4 regions of the Gemmata sp. SH-PL17 genome follow, and region 1 is predicted to be linked to each of the others. Evidence: riboswitches for the same ligand, from Rfam matches in the RefSeq annotation. Region 1 holds a riboswitch; each other region holds the start of a gene.
What was found. Region 1 has a riboswitch for cobalamin ahead of VT84_RS34985 (PEP-CTERM sorting domain-containing protein). Riboswitches for the same ligand answer to the same signal wherever they lie in the genome.
Positions count from the first base shown of each region.

Region 2: linked by a shared signal. The riboswitch ahead of VT84_RS26260 (DUF6580 family putative transport protein) and the one ahead of VT84_RS34985 (PEP-CTERM sorting domain-containing protein) in region 1 are both predicted to bind cobalamin.
Region 3: linked by a shared signal. The riboswitch ahead of VT84_RS39775 (DUF1559 domain-containing protein) and the one ahead of VT84_RS34985 (PEP-CTERM sorting domain-containing protein) in region 1 are both predicted to bind cobalamin.
Region 4: linked by a shared signal. The riboswitch ahead of VT84_RS24275 (ribonucleoside-diphosphate reductase subunit alpha) and the one ahead of VT84_RS34985 (PEP-CTERM sorting domain-containing protein) in region 1 are both predicted to bind cobalamin.

Region 1 is NZ_CP011271.1:8,400,945-8,405,404, reverse strand. It holds gene VT84_RS34990 (ankyrin repeat domain-containing protein) at 12-1,040, opposite strand; gene VT84_RS34985 (PEP-CTERM sorting domain-containing protein) at 1,177-1,887, opposite strand; cobalamin riboswitch at 2,204-2,401, opposite strand; gene VT84_RS34980 (formylglycine-generating enzyme family protein) at 2,712-3,869, shown strand; gene VT84_RS34975 (ankyrin repeat domain-containing protein) at 4,056-4,460, shown strand, end outside.
Region 2 is NZ_CP011271.1:6,384,779-6,389,238, forward strand. It holds gene VT84_RS26250 (S9 family peptidase) at 1-476, opposite strand, end outside; gene VT84_RS26255 (GDSL-type esterase/lipase family protein) at 1,007-2,800, shown strand; cobalamin riboswitch at 3,003-3,203, shown strand; gene VT84_RS26260 (DUF6580 family putative transport protein) at 3,321-3,884, shown strand; gene VT84_RS26265 (cobalamin-binding protein) at 3,900-4,460, shown strand, end outside.
Region 3 is NZ_CP011271.1:7,428,416-7,432,875, reverse strand. It holds gene VT84_RS30840 (nuclear transport factor 2 family protein) at 1-196, shown strand, start outside; gene VT84_RS30835 (SGNH/GDSL hydrolase family protein) at 204-833, opposite strand; gene VT84_RS39775 (DUF1559 domain-containing protein) at 940-1,737, opposite strand; cobalamin riboswitch at 1,872-2,073, opposite strand; gene VT84_RS30825 (PQQ-dependent sugar dehydrogenase) at 2,203-4,452, shown strand.
Region 4 is NZ_CP011271.1:5,884,514-5,888,973, reverse strand. It holds gene VT84_RS24285 (DUF1501 domain-containing protein) at 1-582, shown strand, start outside; gene VT84_RS24280 (hypothetical protein) at 1,393-1,731, shown strand; cobalamin riboswitch at 2,011-2,218, shown strand; gene VT84_RS24275 (ribonucleoside-diphosphate reductase subunit alpha) at 2,425-4,460, shown strand, end outside.

The DNA of each region.
Region 1 (4,460 bases):
CCAATCGGAACTCACTTCTCCCCCGCGCGCTCCTTGAGCAACTTCGCGGCCGCACCGGTGTGGAACTCCCACGTGCGCATCCCGCTCTCCTCGACCGCTTTCGGGTCCGCGCCCGCGGCGAGCAGCAGGCGCACGGTCTCCACGTTTTTGGAGAGCATCAGCGCGTTGCGCCCGGAGTTGTACTTCTGAGTCGTCTTCGCATTCACGTCCGCTCCGCGGGCGAGTAGCAGCGAGACGAGCTTCACGGCCGCCCGGTTCGCGGCCCACAGGAGCGGGGTGAACCCGTCCGCGTCTCGCGAATCAACCGCAGCGCCCTTATCGAGTAGGGCTTCGGCCAGTTTCACGTTCTGGTGCGACATGACCCACCCCGACCGAATCGCGGCGTACTTCAATGGGTCGCTCTTTTCCTTGTCGCCCAGATTCACGTTCGCGCCCTGCGCAATCAGGTAAAGCGCGACGTCCAGTTTGTCGCTCACAATGGCCGCGATGAGTGGCGTGTAGCCGTACTGCCCGCGCCCGTCGAGTTTCGCCTTCGTCACGACGAGTTCCTTCACTTTGTCCAGGTCGCCGGCGATCGCGGCTTTCACCAGTTCGGCGACCGACGCCTTGGCTGCCGATTTCTTCGGAGCGGGTTTGCCGTCGTCGACCTGCGTGGCTTTGACCTTCCCACCGCTATCCGGCGACAGGTCGATGAAAACCTTGCGCTTGTCCATGACCGTGTCGAAACAGCCCTCACCGATGCCGTCGCTCCACTGACCCTGCGTGTCTTCGATCAGCCCCTGGAGTTCGTCCTTGGTGAGTTTTCGCGCGCTGATGAATTCGGACACGACGCGCAGCTTCTTCGCTGCGGCGTCAAACACGAGAGCCACCCGCCCGCCCTTCAGTTCCAGGTCCGCGATGTCGCCGTGGTGGTACTTGGCGCACGTTTCTTTACCAGAGTGAAGTCCGTCGAACGTGCCGAGTCGCTTGACGTCGGTGATCGGCTCCTCGGTCGCGTCGTCGGTGACTACGACCGGGCCGCTAATCGTAATGGTGAACATGGCGCTGACCTTGGGCTGGGAGAAAGCCGTTACGGTAAGCGACCAACAATACCGAATCTATCTCAGAGAAAAACATCTCTTGGTGAACGGCCGGTGTGAGCCGGCCGAAGTGTTGACCCCAAGCACGCGAACCGCGTTACGCCAGTGCTACGGCTCGCTGGCGGCGCACGTAGACGATGAGCATACCGGCACCAGTCACGAGCAGCACCCAGCTACTCGGTTCCGGGGTCGATACGGCGGTCGGGTTCGATGCGGGGGAGGGTGGGCGGGCGTCGAACCCGTCCGCGAAGCTCCACCCGTCCCACGACCCGTCCTTCAGAATGCGACCGGACATCCCCGTACCGCTGTAGCCCCAATCGGCGTCGCCGGGGTCTTTGGCCCAGTAGCTCCAGTACCCGGTCCACCACCCTTCGCGGTAGAGGTCGCCCGGGTCGGTCGGCGACCGACCATCGGCCAGTCCGCCGTCCCGGTCCGCGGACGCGATCCCGTTCGTGAACGTGAGCGTCGGCGACACGCCGAACACGCCGTTGTGGTTCGCGTCGAACCCGATCCCGAACAGCGCGAACCCCAGACCCGGCCCAAAATCCCCGAGGTTGGCGTAAAGCCCGGTGTTGGACCCGGTGATCGCCCGGAGCATGTCCTCCGCGGTCGCCGTGCCGTCCCACCGGTACCCCCAGATGAACGACGAGGTTCCGGACGCGGTCTTCCAGTCCACCACGAACGCGGCGCGGTTGCTCCCGGTCCCCACCCACATGTCGACGTCATCAAGGGATGTAACGAACCCGGCCTGTGCGCTGCCCGCCAGCCCCAACAACACGCCGAGACAAAGAACGAACTGCCTGAACACGCGAGCCTCCGTTCCCCGGCTCGGGGCCGCTCACCGCGTGCGGTGATGCGTCCGCCCGCTCCGGGACGTAAGCCGTTGGTGCCGGCGTTCTCGCGTTAATGGACCGGTGGAAGTCGCATTTCATGCGACTATCGCGAGGGGTTCGACCGGGGAGACACGGACCGCGGCGCTGGCGCGCCGGGAACGGGAAACGCACGGGCTGCTCCTTCTTCACTGGGCCGGGCGAGGAAACGCCTACGGACCGGGGCGGACGGGCAGCGCCGCGCACGCGCGCGGACAGAGACCTGCCGGTCCGGTCGCCTGGGGTCCGAGGCACCGAACGACGATCACGACAGGCAGGTCTTCTGGCTTACGGCCTTTTGTCGGGTTCGAGCGGCCTTCCCGCGGTGCTCCGCAGTGGCATTGTGCCCGTTCCCGGCCGAATACAGCAGCGGCCCTGCGCCGGATTCTCACCGGCTTCCCTTTTCACCCCCGCCGCGAGAACGGCGGAGACACCTATCGAGTGGGGTGAGTTATACGCGACCAACACCCGGCGTCCAGAACTGTGGGCACCTTCACCGCACAATCATATCTGACTCACGTTTGCGTGTTGCGGCGCGCAAACAAATAGCAACACCGGAGTGTCACGCCCTTCGGTGTGAGTTTTCGCCCGCCGGATTGCTTTCACCGCCCGGGACGGTTAGAGATGTTGAGTGCCCGTGTTGCGTTGTTGAATTGATGGATTTGGTTTTTGTTTGGTGGCACAGGCCTCTGGCCTGTGTGAGTGCCTCCACAGGCCAGAGGCCTGTGCCACGAACACAAAACACAACCAGAGTGGGGGCCACATGGGTTCCAAATCCGTGCGCCGAGCTGCCAAACCCGAACCGCTTCCCGTCCCTAAACCGCGACCGAGCCGCCGAACATTCATCCTCAGCGCGCTCGCAGTGGGCGGGTTCGGGGTGGCATACGGGATCACTAAAAAGATCCAGACCGCGAAGTTGCCCGCACCGACCGACGCGGCCCCTCCCCCTCCGCCCACCATACCGCCGGCCCCCGGCCCACGCGACTCGGTTGGGATGAAGTTGATTCCCGGTGGCGAGTTCACAATGGGTTCGGCCGATTCCGCGTTCCCACGAACCGAGCGCCCGGCCCACAAGGTGAAACTGACCGGCTACTGGATCGATGAAACCGAGGTCACCAATTCCGCGTTCCGGAAGTTTGTCGAAGCAACCAAGTACGTCACGACGGCCGAGAAGAAACCCGACTGGGAGGAGATGAAGAGGTTCGTCCCGCCCGGCACCCCGAAACCGCCGGACGATCTACTCGTGCCCGGATCGCTGGTGTTCAAACAACCCGCGCGGGCTGTGTCCCTCGACAACGTCGCGCAATGGTGGGCCTATGTGCCCGGGGCGTGCTGGAAGAATCCGGAAGGGCCGGAAAGTAACCTCACGGGGAAGGACGATCACCCCGTTGTTCACGTTTCGTGGGACGACGCGGTCGCGTACTGTGCCTGGGTCGGTAAGCGGTTGCCCACCGAGGCCGAATGGGAGTTCGCCGCACGCGGCGGACTTGCCGGGAAACGGTACCCGTGGGGTGATGAAAAGTCGACCGACGATAACCCGCGTGCGAACATCTGGCAGGGCGAGTTCCCGCACCGCAACACCGAACGCGACGGTTACGGGCGAACCGCACCGGTCAAGAGCTTTCCGCCGAACGGGTACGGCTTGTACGACATGGCCGGCAACGTGTGGGAATGGTGCGCGGACTGGTACCGGGCGGACGCTTACGACAGGCTCGCGGACCGTGGAACGAGCGCCGACCCGCAAGGCCCGGGCGACAGTTGGGATCCGGGCGAGCCGTGGGCGCCCAAGCGCGTAACGCGCGGCGGGTCGTTCCTCTGCCACGTCAGCTACTGCGAGAGCTACCGCCCCGGCGCCCGGCGCGGAACGACCCCCGATACCGGCATGTCGCACATCGGGTTCCGCTGTGCCCGATCTGCTTGAAAACGCGCAAGAGCGGTTCGAGGGCACGTGCCGCGAGTCGCACTGCGAGCCGATCCCGGGTTGCTTACCCTCTGTAACCGGCTACAGAAGGCGAACGATCCGAGGCCGTTCGGCGCGCCCGCTCCCACTTCTTGCGCGTTACGGTATGCTGATCGGCACCGCTCCTCGCCCAACCAGAGGCCCGCCATGCCCGACCCTGTCGATCGTCGCACGTTCGCGACCACGTTCGCCGCGAGCATCGTTCTTGGAAGTGAAACGTTCGGCGCCGACGCGCCGGTCGTTGCCCCAATGCCACACGGCAAGCCCACCGAGGCGCCGTTCGAGCGCGACTACCCCAAGCCGGGCTTCAACCCGAGCTGGCGCCGGCCGCAGATCAACCGGCTGCTCATTCAGGACTTCGTCGTCTACGCGCACACGGACGCGGCGATGGTGTCGAAGCTCCTCGATAAGGAGCCGGCCCTCGTCAACTCGTTCATGGATTGGGGCGGCGGGGACTGGGAAAGCGGTCTCGGTGCTGCGGCCCACATGGGGAACCGCGCGATGGCCGAACTGCTCCTGGAGCGCGGCGCCCGGATCGACATCTTCTGCGCC
Region 2 (4,460 bases), 2.0 Mb from region 1:
GCTTCCGCGTTGAGGGGACCGTTCCCGGGCGCGGACGCCTTGCCGGTCGCTTTCAGTTTGTTCGCGCCCAGATCGTACTCGTACTGGCTCTCACCGAACGCGAAGGTGAACTTCTTCCCGTCCGCCGCGACAACGACGCGGTCCAGCCGGAGCGTGTCGCCGTCGAGCGGCTTCTTCGACGCTTCCGAGAGCGCCGCGGCCAAGACCACGTGATCGAACAGCGGCACCTTTTCCTTCTTCGTGGGGTCGACGCGCCAGTACCGGTTCCCGGTCGCGGTGCGGGCCGCGTACCAGAACGTGTCCGTCTTGCCGATCCACTGCGGCGCGACGGACGCTTCTTGAACGTTGCGCGTCACGAAGTCGCGATCGAACTTTTGAGCGAGGGGGTAATTCGCCCCGGTGATCCGCTCTTGAGCGGAAACGAGGGGAGCTAGCGCGATCACAACGATCGCGACGACCGCGTGGCAGCGAGTCATGGCGGGGTGCCCTGGTGATGAAGATGCCGTTTAGCCAGATTATCTAGATTCGCATGAAAGTGCAAACTGATAGCAGGAAAGCAGTTAGCCGCCGCAATATCTGAGAAATATATGAGTTGAACCAGATGGCGTAGGTGAACCCCGCCCGCAAGGGCGGTGGGTACCTCGCCCTTGTGCATCCACCCGCTGCCCTTGTGCTCCACCCGCCGCCCTTGCGGGCGGGATTCACCTGCCCCTTGTGCTCCACCCGCCGCCCTTGCGGGCGGGGTTCACCAATCGCTCGGTGCTATCGGCCACCCACCTCCACGCTCAATGGCCCTCATAAAGCAACGATACTAGCGATCAATTCAATTTCACCAATTACATCGATTTAATCAACAAGTTAAATCATATCAATCACGTCCCCTGGGTTCTCAATGCCGCGGCCAATTCCCTATCGGAAGATGTGTCTATACGGGGAACAATAACGTTTGAAATTCCATCCCGATATTCCCGGCCCGAGTTCCCGCGCTCGCGATTCAGGAGCCGTCATGGTTAGGGGTTCGCGCGCCTTCGCGCCCACGTTGCGTTTCCCGTTACACGTGGAAGCACTGGAGGCCCGGTGGGTGCCAACGGCCTACACTCTGACACCGGTCGTTCCGGTCGTTGACGCAGCTATGGCGGCCCGGTTGTCGGCGGTGATCCAGCGCGGGGCGGCCGCCGGGAACCAGACGAACGTCTTCACGCGGGCCGGCGACAGCATCACGTTCTCGAACAACTTCCTCATCCCGCTCGCAACGCCCTCTATGGGGGTCGACCTCGCCGGGGACGGCTCGCTCAACGACACGCTCGCCTACTTCCGCGCCGGCCAGATCGGGGGATCGAACTCCTTCGCGCACCCGAGCGTCGCGGCCGTGAGCGGGTACAAGTCCGCGGACGTACTCGGGCTGTTGCCCAGCGAACTCGCGGTCAGCAGGCCCGCGTTCGTCCTCGTCATGGTCGGGACGAACGACGTCGCCGCGGGCGTGCCGCTCGACACGTTCCGGCAGAACCTGACGCGGATCGCCGAGACCGCACTGAACATGGGCGTGGTCCCCGTCCTCAGCACGATTCCGAACAGCAAGTTCTCGGCCGAACTGGAACGGCTACAACCGAGTTACAACCAGGTCATCGAAGACGTCAGCGAAGCCCTCCGGGTGCCGCTCTGGAACTACTGGCGGGCGCTCCAGCAGCTCCCCAATTTGGGGATCAGCGCGGACGGCGTTCACCCCAGCGTGTCCCCAACAGGTGGAGGCGATTTGACCGAGAAGGGACTTCAGTTCGGCTACAACGTCCGCAATCTCACCGCGCTCCAGACGCTCGATAAATTGCGGCGCGTTCTGATCTCGGGCCAGTCGCCCGACTTACCGAGCGACAATCAATCGTGGGCGCCGCTCACGAATGCCCTCGCCGTGGCCGCGGGAGACACAACCGGCTTTCAGGTCGAAGTGATCGACACGACCACGCGGCGCACGCTGTTCCGTTTCGATCCGTTCCCCGGGTTCGACGGAACCGTCCGCGTCGCGCTGGCGGACGTGAACCACGACGGCGTACCGGATCTCATCGCGTCGGTCGGCCCCGCTGGGCCGCCACACGTCAAGGTGTTCGACGGCCAAACGGGATCACTGATCGCGAGCTTCTACGCCTTCGACGCCGGTTTAACGACGGGTCTGAGCCTCGCAACTGGTGACGTGAACCGCGACGGCGCGGCCGACATCATCGTGTGCCCGGAAGCCAACGCCCCCGCACACGTAAAAGTATTCAGTGCATCCGGTGAGTTACTGGATAGCTTCCTCGCGTTCCCGTCGGCGTTTACGGGCGGCGGGCGCGTCGCGAGCGGGGACGTGAACCGGGACGGCGCGGCCGACATCATCGTCACGGCCGGGACCGGCGGGCAGGGACACGTCATGGTGTTTTCGGGAACGGATCTCGGGCTGTTGGCCAGTTTCTTCGCATTCGGCCCCGCGTTCGCGGGGGCGCTATCCGTAACCGCGGGCGACTTCGACGGCGACGGAGCCGCGGAAGTCGCCGTGGCCCCTTCGACTGCCGGGTACGATCCGCACGTAAAAGTGCTCCGCCCGCTGACGGAAGAGGTTGTGAGTAGCTTCTACGCTTACGATCCCGGGTTCCGTGGGGGCGTGCAACTCGCCACGACCGGCCGCAACGGGCACCGCGCGCTGGTTACCGCCACAAACACCGCGGCCGCAACAGACATTCGGATTCTCGATGCTCCTTCAAACGGCGTGTTGGATGCGTTCTTCGTATACGAAACTGGTTTCCGCTTCGGTGCGTCGCTCGGAGGGTAGTACCGAAGCGTGCGGATTACGTGTCTTCTGTAGCCGGCCTCACGAGCCCGAATTTCAATCGTCACAGGTAGTGTCGTTTGCGGATGATGCGTGCGGCGTTGGTGACGAGCTTACGACATTGCTCGCGATGAACGCGAACGGAAGAACGCCCCTAAAGGCCCGTGCCTCACAGGTTGTGGACGCTCCACCGCTCGCGGCATAAGCCAGTTGCGTCTCGACAGGTTCGCGCCGCCATCAGGCGGCGCGACGAAGAGGGAAGCCGGTGCGAATCCGGCGCAGGGCCGCTGCTGTGTTCGGCCAGGGTTCTCGGGCACTCGCCACTGTGACCATAGGTCACGGGAAGGCGCCCGCAACCCGTTACGAGCCGTGAGCCAGAAGACCTGCCTGTCGTTCATTGTTCGGTGCCTCGGAACCAGGCGACCGGGCCGACGGGCTTTTCGTTCGCGTGCATCCCCGTCCGCTCGTTTCCGGTCTCCGCAGGCACCCCCTTCCGCCCGTCCCGGCGAAGAGGAGCCGATCTGTGTCTCGCGAAGAATCGTTTAGTCCTTCGTCTCGTTCCTGGCTGCCGCGCGTTGCGGTGCTATCTGTTGTCATCGCGCTCGCGGCGGTTGTCCGGGTTGTGCCCCACCCACTGAACTTCACGCCAATCGGGGCAATGGCGATCTTCAGCGGGGCGTACTTCACGGATCGACGGGCCGCGTTGGTGGTCCCGCTGGTTGCTCTCTTCGTTGGTGATCTCTTCACCAGTTTGCACGTCCTGATCCCGGTCGTGTACGCCAGTTTTGCCCTGAACGTGCTGATCGCCCGGTGGCTGCGTTCTCATCGCACGGTTGTGGCAACGGCGACCGTAACGCTACTCGGCGCGCTCCAGTTCTTCATCGTCACCAACTTCGCGTGTTGGATCGCCTTCTACCCGCACACGGCCGAAGGTTTGCGTGAGTGCTACATCGCCGCCCTCCCGTACTTCCGGAACACGCTCCTCGGGGACACGGTGTTCGTTGGTCTCTTGTTCGGCGGATGGGCCGTCGCGGAACGCGCGTTCCCAGTGCTGCGCGAACCGGCACCGGCCACCGCGACAGTTTGAGCACTGGAGGCAGTCATGCGGATCGTGTCTCTGTTACCGAGTTCGACCGAGATCATCTGCCAACTCGGTCTGGGTGACGCACTCGTGGGCGTAACGCACGAGTGCGACTACCCGCCGTTCGTGGCGGACTTGCCGAAGGTCACGCGCACGCTGATCCCGCACGACGCCTCCAGTCGCGAAATCGATGAGCTGGTACGGGAGCGCCTGAAAACCCAGCGTGCCCTGTACACACTCGATCTGCCCACACTGGAGCGCCTGCGCCCCGACCTGATCGTCACGCAGGCGCTATGTGATGTGTGTGCCGTGGCCGAAGCCGAGGTCACGGCTGCAGCCTGCGCACTGCCCGGGCGCCCGCGCGTCGTCAACCTCGAGCCGACGTCACTCGACGAGGTGCTCACGACGCTCCGTATGGTCGCAGACACCGCGGGCGTGTCGGATCGGGCCGATGCCGTCATCGGCGCGTTGCAGCAGCGCATCGATTCCGTTGCCGCGCGCTCGATGCGCGTAACGGAGCGTCCGCGCGTGGTCGTTTTGGAATGGCTCGACCCGCCGTTCAGTTGCGGGCACTGGACTCCA
Region 3 (4,460 bases), 970 kb from region 1:
GTTCGACGAGTTCGTCGTGGACGGGGACCGCGTGGTCGTGTTCGGGCGCTGCGCGTACCGCAACCGCAAGACGGGAAAGGCGGCCGAGTCCGTTATCGTGAACCGCTGGCGGTTCCGCAACGATTTGGCGGTCGAGTTTTTCGAGCTGTACGACACCGCGAAGGCGTTCGCCGCCGCGGTCCCGGACCCGGCGTGACCCGCGGTCACACCCACACGACCGTGCGCGCGGACCGGAAGTCGTGGGCCGCGACCATGCGGCAAATCGCGTCGGCGATCTTCGCCCCGCCCACAACCGACGGCTCAATGGGCGAGATCGGTGAGTAGTCGTCGGCGTGGGCACACGTCACGCGCAGGTCGATCAGCGGGAGCCCCGCGCCGATGGCCGCGCGGGAGATCACGTCGTTGAACGCGGCGAGCGCGGCGCGCTCGGCGGCCCCCAGAACGGGGATCGCGTCGTAAATGGTGCAAAGCGCCGTTGGCTTCCCCAACGCGCGCACGTTCTTCAACATTGTTGCGTAAGCCGCGCGGAACTCGTCCAGCGATTCCGCGACGGTCGCGAGCGCGTCGCCCACGGTCGCGGCCGGTTCGCGCAGGAGCCCGCTCGCCAGGAGCGCGTCGTTCCCGCCGACGCTCACGACGAGGTGCGTCGCGTCGGCGGGGACTCGCGGTAACTGCACCGCAACACCAGTGATCGTGTGGCCGTCCACCGCAACAAGCGTTGTCTTCCAGTCCGGCGGCAGTCCCCGGCGCACCTGCTCGATGACCGGTGGGCGGTCGGGTACGTAACGCGCGTTATCGAAGATAGAATCGCCGAGCAGAACGACGTGACTCATGACCGGCCTTTGCCTCGGAGTACGGACCGAATGCTCGCACTCCGGGGTAAGAGCGCGAACCCGCCCGTGTCAGGATGCTACCCGACGCGGGCGGGTTCGCGGGGCATCAATCTTTCCCGAACTCGATGTCGTTGGTGCCGATGTCCCAGACGATCTCTTTCTTACGCAGCTCGGTCGCGAGCGGGGCCTCCCACGACGGCGCGCCGTTGATCGTCGGCTGGCGCGTCTCCACGTGCCCGTCGGCGAAGCACACGTTCGCGATCCCGTCGTGCCGGAAGTGAACGTTCGGGAACCCCTGGGACGGGGCCGACAGGTACCAGTTCTCGGTGAGCTTGTCGAACGGCGCGCTGTACGGCACGTTCGCCGAGTCCGCGAACGCGATCGTCGCGGACGTGCCGCGCCGGTTGCTCACGACCACGATCGCCTGGCCCGCGATCCCGTTCGAGGCGCTGAACTGGTCGTTGTAGGCGTAGCTCGCCGTCGGGATATCGAACCGCAGCGCGAACCGCTCCGGCCCGAACACCGGGCACTGTACGATCGAGCGGTTGCCCTCCAAATACGGCGACAGGATGCCGGTGCTCGGGTTCATGACGCGCGGGGTCGAGGTGTTGTTCGTGATCTGCCCGAACCAGTACCAGTCGGTGTACGTCATGGTCGGGGCCGATTTCATCGACGAGACGGTGAACTTTCCGCCGTTCGTTTCGGCGTGGTTGTGCAGCGCGAGCCCGAGCTGCTTCAGGCTGTTCTGGCACTTCAACCGCGCGGCCGCGGCCCGCACCTTCTGCACCGCGGGTAACAGCAGGCCGATCAGGATCGCGATAATCGCGATCACCACCAGCAGTTCGATGAGGGTGAACGCACGACGGGTCGGGGGCCGGTGCCCCTGGGGGCGCAAGTGACGCACGGGTTCGCTCCTTCTCGCCGGGACGGGCGAGTGGTGAGTTCGGGGCGGACCGCGTGCGTGAAATCGGGCGGGTTGCTGCGCGCGCAGCGGAGAAACGAGACCGGCCCGTTCACCGGCCCGGTCCGGGGCCACGAACGTTGGAATCGCCAACGGGCAGGTCTTCTGGCTCACGGCTCTTAGCGAGTCTCGCGCAGCCTTCCCGCGGTTGCCCGCAGTGGCGTGGGAGCGCGAACCTCTGGCCGAACACAGCAGCGGCCCTGCGCCGGAATTGCACCGGCTTCCCTTTTCGTCCGCGGCAGAAGCACCCGCCGCGGAACCCGTCTGGCGAACTTACAGCATAGCGACCCCGAACCGCGCGGCAACGCGCGCCGGAGCGGAACGGGAAATTCGTACTAAGGTTCGTGAAATGCACTTCTCCGGCGGGTACAGTGTGGCCACGCATTTCTCTCCCAAGGAATTCTCCTCATGCGTGTCACCTCGTGCGCGATAGTCGTAGCCGGGTTGCTGATCGGCGGTGCGTTCGTGCTCGGACCGCGTTCGTCCGCGCGCCCGACCGAAACCGAACCGGTCCGCAAGGCCACCGGCATCGAGAAACGAGAACTCTGGACAGCATCCAAAGTTGCCGGCTCGCCAGAACCGCCGGACCCGTTCGTCATGGTGAAGGCGTACCCCAAACTGAGTTTCAACGAGGCACTCGAACTGACTGCGGTGCCGGGCCAGAAACTGTGGGCGCTCGCGGAACGGCCCGGCAAGGTTTACGTGTTCGATATGGACCCTGCAAAGACCGAGAAGAAGCTCGTGCTCGACGTGAAACGCGGGATCTACGGACTCGCTCTGCACCCGAAATTCGCTGAGAACGGTTACTTTTACGTGTCGTCCATCACGGCCGGTGACAAGCCCGACGGCACGCGCATCTCGCGCTATACCGTGACCGATCGCGAGAAGATGACGGCCGATCCCAAGAGTGAGAAGGTGGTCTTCACGTGGCCCTCTGGCGGGCACAACGGCGGCTGCATGCGGTTCGGGCCGGACGGCTTCCTCTACCTCTCCACCGGCGACGGGAGCGGCATCGCGGACGGTCTGGAAACGGGGCAGAACCTAGGCACCGTGCTCGGGAAGATTCTCCGCATTGACGTGGACAAGGAAGCCGACGGCAAGCCCTACGCGATCCCGGCGGACAATCCGTTCGCGAGCACCCCGGGCGCACGCGGCGAGGTCTGGGCTTACGGTATCCGGCAGTGCTGGAAAATCAGCTTCGACTCCGCAACCGGCGATTTGTGGGCCGGCGAAGTCGGCCAGGACTTGTGGGAGATGGTCTACAAGATCCAGAAGGGCGGCAACTACGGCTGGAGCGTGACCGAAGGCGCCCACCCGTTTCGGCCCGAGCGCAAGAAGGGGCCGACTCCGATCCTGAAGCCGGTCGTCGAGCACAACCACACCGAAGCGCGGTCGATTACTGGCGGCTTCATCTACCACGGCAAGAAGCACGCGGACTTGAAGGGCGCTTACGTGTACGGCGACTTCGACACCGGCCGCACCTGGATGCTGAAGTACGACGCGAAGGCCGACCGCGTCACGGCCCACACCGAACTCGCGAAAACCAACCTGCGCATCGTCGCGTGGGGCCAGGACCACGACGGCGAGGTCTACGCACTCAACTTCATTGACGGCGGGATTTATCGGTTCGAGCCGAACCCGTCTGTCGCACAGGAGCGGGTCGCGTTCCCGCGCAAACTGAGCGAAACCGGGTTGTTCGCGTCCACAAGGGACCACGCCCCGGAGAAGGGGTTGATCCCGTACTCGGTGAACTCGGAACTTTGGTCCGACGGCGCGAGCAAGGAGCGGTTCATTGCGATCCCGGGTGAATTGCAGGTCGAGTACGAGACGATGACCTACCCGCAGCCGGCGCCGGGTTCGGTTCCGGGCTGGCGGTTCCCCAACGGCACCGTTCTCGTGAAGACGTTCGCGCTCGAAACCGAACCGGGCAAAAAGCGCCGACTCGAAACGCGGCTACTCGTGGCCTCGGTGCTGGGCGGCACGGAGGAGTACGGCGACCAGGTGTGGAACGGCTACACGTACATCTGGAACGACGAGCAGACCGACGCGGAACTCGCGGACAAAAAGGGCGTGGACCGCGAGTACACCATCAAGACCGCGGACGGGGAGAAGAAACAGAAGTGGCACTTCCCGAGCCGGGCGGAGTGCAATATGTGCCATACGGTGACGGCAAAATACGCCCTCGGTGTGAACACGGCTCAACTGAACCGCGACCACAATTACCACGGCGTGGTCGCGAACCAACTCGCGACGCTCGATCACATCGGGATCTTCACGAAGAAGCTCCCAGCTCCCGCGGAGAAGCTCCCGAAGTTCGTGGACTACCGCGACGAGAAGGCGAGCGTCGAGGACCGTGCGCGGGCGTACCTACACGCGAACTGTAGTCACTGCCACCGGAAATGGGGCGGCGGGAACGCGGAGTTCCAACTGCTCGCCACGCTCCCGGTCAAGGAACTGGGTGTGCTCGATACGAAGCCGGGGCAGGGGAGCTTCGATCTCAAAGACCCGCGCATCTTGGTGCCCGGCGACCCGGCGCGCTCGATGATCTACCACCGGATGACGCTTACCGGTTTGGGCCGGATGCCGCACATCGCGTCGAACGTGGTCGATGAACCCGCGCTCAAACTCGTTCACGACTGGATCAAACAGATGAAATGAGGGTCGTG
Region 4 (4,460 bases), 2.5 Mb from region 1:
AGCGCCCTCGACGTGCAGAGCGAATCCCCGAAACTGCGTGAGCGCTACGGGATGACGCTGTTCGGCCAATCGTGTCTCGCGGCCCGGCGGTTGCTCGAAGCCGGTGGGAAGTTTGTTACCGTGTGCTGGGACGAATACGGGCTGGTGAACACCGGCTGGGACACGCACGTATATCAGGAGTCCCGCTTGAAGGACGAACTCGGGCCGGGGCTGGATGGTGCGTTTTCGGCGCTGCTGGAAGACCTCGATGCGCGAGGAATGCTGGCGGACACGGCCATTGTGGTCATGAGCGAACACGGACGCACCCCGCGGGTGCAGAACGTGGCCGGCGCCGGGCGCGATCACTGGTCGCGTGCGTACTCGGCGATGTTTGCAGGGGCCGGGTTCGCGAAGGGGCGTGTGGTTGGGCGCACGGACCGCATTGCGGGCGACGTGGCCGAAACGCCGTTCTCGCCGAAAGATGTGGTCGCGACGCTGTTCCACTTACTCGGCATTGACCCTCAAGCCGAGATCCACGACCGGCTCGGCCGTCCGTACCCGATCGGGGGAAATGGTCGCGTGCGGTCCGAACTACTTGCATAGATGTAGTTTGCAATGCCGCGGCGTATTCGGAAGGGCGGCGGATTGTTATTCAGCTCGATGTCCGATTCTGCTGCCCTTGTTACGGTTTTGCTGTTGCTTCTAATTCACTTGTCGGGTAGATTCTGGATGTCCGTTGGTTTTGTGTGAAACCGATGTTCTCCCACACCTTCATACGCCGTTGCGGGTGGGTTATCGCGCTGATCGCGGTTACCTTCCTGTCTCCGAACCGGGCTTCGGCCGGGTGTAGCGGGCATTCGTCGTGGGGTTTCTCACCGCTCCTCGAATCTGAACAGTTTTCGCCACAATCTGGATCGACCGAACAACGCAACTCGATGCCGAAGCCTTGCCAGGGGCCGAACTGCTCCGGTAAGCCGTTGCGCGATTCGGTGCCCGTACCGCCGGTGCCTACCGTACCGGTACCCGTAAAAGATCAAGTGCTCCGACTTGCCTCGCTGAGTGCCGAGGAGCCGGGGCGATTACTCGCTTACGATTCCACATCTCCTCGCCCGATACTTCGGGCCTCGTCTATCTTCCACCCGCCACGGCTCGGTTAATTCCGTCAACGCGCCCTCGCTGCGCACTGTGCCAACGAAAGAAGGCACCAGTCCCGCGTTGCGAAGGTTTGTTTTTGACGGCACATTCGTTCTTTCAATCAGCGCCAGAAACAACGTTATTGGGTGCTCGAAATCGGAGAGGTAACCGCCTCATCGCACTCGTAGCAGTCGCGCCGATTCGGGCCTGATACTTCCGCACAACACGACCTCGTGGGTTCGGTGAGCCGAACTACGCGGTTATTTCACACAATCTGATATGACCTCGAACACGAAAACGAAAGAAGAACGCCAAGCCCTGGGCCTCTGCCGTTTCTGCGACGCCCCCCAAGTTCCCGGCTCGGTGCTGTGCCAACCGCACCGCGAGCGGGAACGCGAACGCGAACGGGCGAAATACGCCGAGCGCAAGGCCAGCCGGGTGTGCATCATCGCCGGGTGCGGCCAACAAGCGGTGAGCGGCTTCATCCGCTGCACCGGGTGCCACGCCAAGTACACCGCCTACCAGTGCGAGTACAAGCGTGAAGCCCGTCGGCGCCAGCGCGAAGCCGTCCGCGCGAGGCGGGCCGAACAGTTCGGCTGCACCGCGACCGCGTGCTAATCCCGTTTGGTGGCGGCCGGCTGATGCCGGCCGTTATTCTTTGGGCCGATGTGCCCGGGCCGACAGCTCGACTGATCGCAGTTGCTTTTTTGAATCCTGTCGACCCTGTTAATCCTGTCAAAAACTCTTCGCTATTCTCACCGGTCGGCTAACTTCGGCAGTTCGTCTGGTATTGGCGTTCACTTCGATCGATCCGGCGCAACCGCGCCGAAAACTGACATCGATCCCACACTACTCGGGGATTAACTTCATTACCCCAAAACACATTGGCCGATACACGCTTCCTGTCGTCGGTTCGGCTCGCTTCGTGCGGGCCGATGAAAAGGGAACCCGGTGCGAATCCGGGACTGCCCCCGCAGCGGTATGCAGGAACAAACGCCGTCACACGCACTGACCCGCGTCGGGTTGGGAAGCGACGGTTAGTAGGTGTGCGGTGAGCCGCACGCGCCTGCGAGTCCGAAGACCTGCCGTGCGACCGCGCGAACCAAAAATCGCGCGACATAACCGTGCTTTCGTGGGGAAGGCAGCGGGCGGCTGGTCCGCGCCCGCATGCGCGTTCCTCTCTGCCTTCGCTCACTCCCCGCGCTTTATTGCGTTCATCCGGGAGAGAGCGACGTGACCACTTCCACCATCGATCGCGCTGTAGCGCCACCGCCCGTCAGTCCCTCTCGGTTCCTTGGCCCCCAAGCAATCATGAAGGTTCGCAAGCGCAACGGCGCGCTCGAAGATGTCAACGTGAACAAGATCGTCCGCGCCGTGCAGAGGTGTGCGGGCGGACTGCCGACCGTCGACCCGATGCGCGTGGCCGTGAAGACGATCGGCGGGCTTTACGACGGCGCGACCACCGCGGAGCTCGACCGGCTCTCGATCCAGACGGCGGCCTGTCTCATCGCGGAGGAGCCGGAGTATTCGCGGCTCGCGGCGCGGTTGCTCTCGACGTACATCGACAAAGAAGTCACGAACCAGGACGTTCATTCGTTCTCGCAGTCGATCGCGGCTGGATACCGGCACGGATTGGTGGCCGAGGGGACGTTCGCGTTCGTATCGGCCAACGCCCGCAAGCTCAACGCCGCGGCGGGGGAACAACAACCGGACCTGTTTGAATACTTCGGGCTGCGAACCGTTTACGATCGCTACCTGCTCCGGCACCCCGAAACGCGGCACGTCATCGAGACGCCCGCGTTCTTCTTTCTGCGTGTCGCGTGTGGTCTGGCGGATTTCGCCGCGGACGCGATCGAACTGTTCCGGCTCATGGCCGCGCACCGCTACCTCCCGAGCACGCCGACCCTGTTCAACTCCGGCACCGCGCGCCCGCAAATGTCGTCGTGCTACCTGCTCGACTCGCCTACCGACGACCTCGAAGCGATTTACGACCGCTACGCCGACGTCGCGAAGCTCTCGAAGTTCGCGGGCGGGATCGGGCTGGCGTACCACCGGATTCGCTCACGCGGGTCGCTAATTCGCGGCACGAACGGGCACAGCAATGGGATCGTTCCGTGGCTCAAGACGCTCGATTCGTCCGTGGCCGCGGTCAACCAGGGCGGCAAGCGCAAGGGGGCGTGCTGCGTGTACCTGGAGTCGTGGCACGCGGACGTGGAAGAGTTCCTGGAGTTGCGCGACAACACCGGCGACCCGGCCCGGCGCACGTACAACCTGAACCTCGCGAACTGGGTGCCGGACCTCTTCATGCGGCGTGTGGAATCGGGCGAGGAGTGGTCGCTGTTCGACCCGAAGGTGGTTCCGCACCTGACCGACTTGTTCGGTGAAGCATTCGACGCGGCCTACGTGGAAGCCGAGCGACGCGGTCTCGCGGCGAAGTGCGTGCCGGCCCGTGATTTGTACGCTCGGATGATGAAAACGCTGGCCGAAACCGGCAACGGGTGGATGACCTTCAAGGACGCCTGCAACCGCACCTGCAATCAGACCGCCGCGGACGGGACCGTCGTTCACAGCTCGAACCTCTGCACCGAGATCGTCGAGGTGACATCGACCGGTGAAACCGCGGTCTGCAATCTCGGCTCCGTGAACCTTGCCCGCCACGTTACGGCCGACGGCTTCGACTTCGATGCACTCGCCGAGACGGTGCGGATCGCGGTGCGGTTCCTCGATCGCGTTATTGACGTGAACTTCTACCCGACATCGGCCGCGGCTGCGTCGAACGCGCGCTGGCGCCCGGTCGGGCTGGGGGTGATGGGACTTCAGGACGTGTTCTTCAAACTGAAGCTCCCGTTCGATGCGCCCGCGGCCCGCGACCTCTCGCGCCGCATTCAGGAAGAGATCTACTACCACGCGCTGGCGACCTCCTGCGACCTCGCGGAAGCACGCGGCGCGCACCCGTCGTTCGCCGAAACGCGGGCCGCGACCGGCACGCTCCAGTTCGATATGTGGGGCGTCACGCCGACCGAGCCCGCGCGGTGGGACGCGCTCCGTGCTCGTATTCGCGCACACGGCTTGCGGAACTCGCTCTTGGTGGCCATCGCACCCACTGCCACAATTGCTTCGATCGTCGGTGCTTACGAGTGCATCGAACCGCAGGTGTCGAACCTCTTCAAACGCGAAACGCTCTCGGGCGAGTTCCTCCAGGTGAACCGTTACCTCGTGAATGACCTCAAGTCACTCGGGCTGTGGAACGACGCGGTGCGGGCGAAGATCAAACTCGCCGACGGCTCGGTGCAGGGCCTCGACGAACTACCCGGACACCTTCGCGCGGTGTATCGCACGGCGTGGGA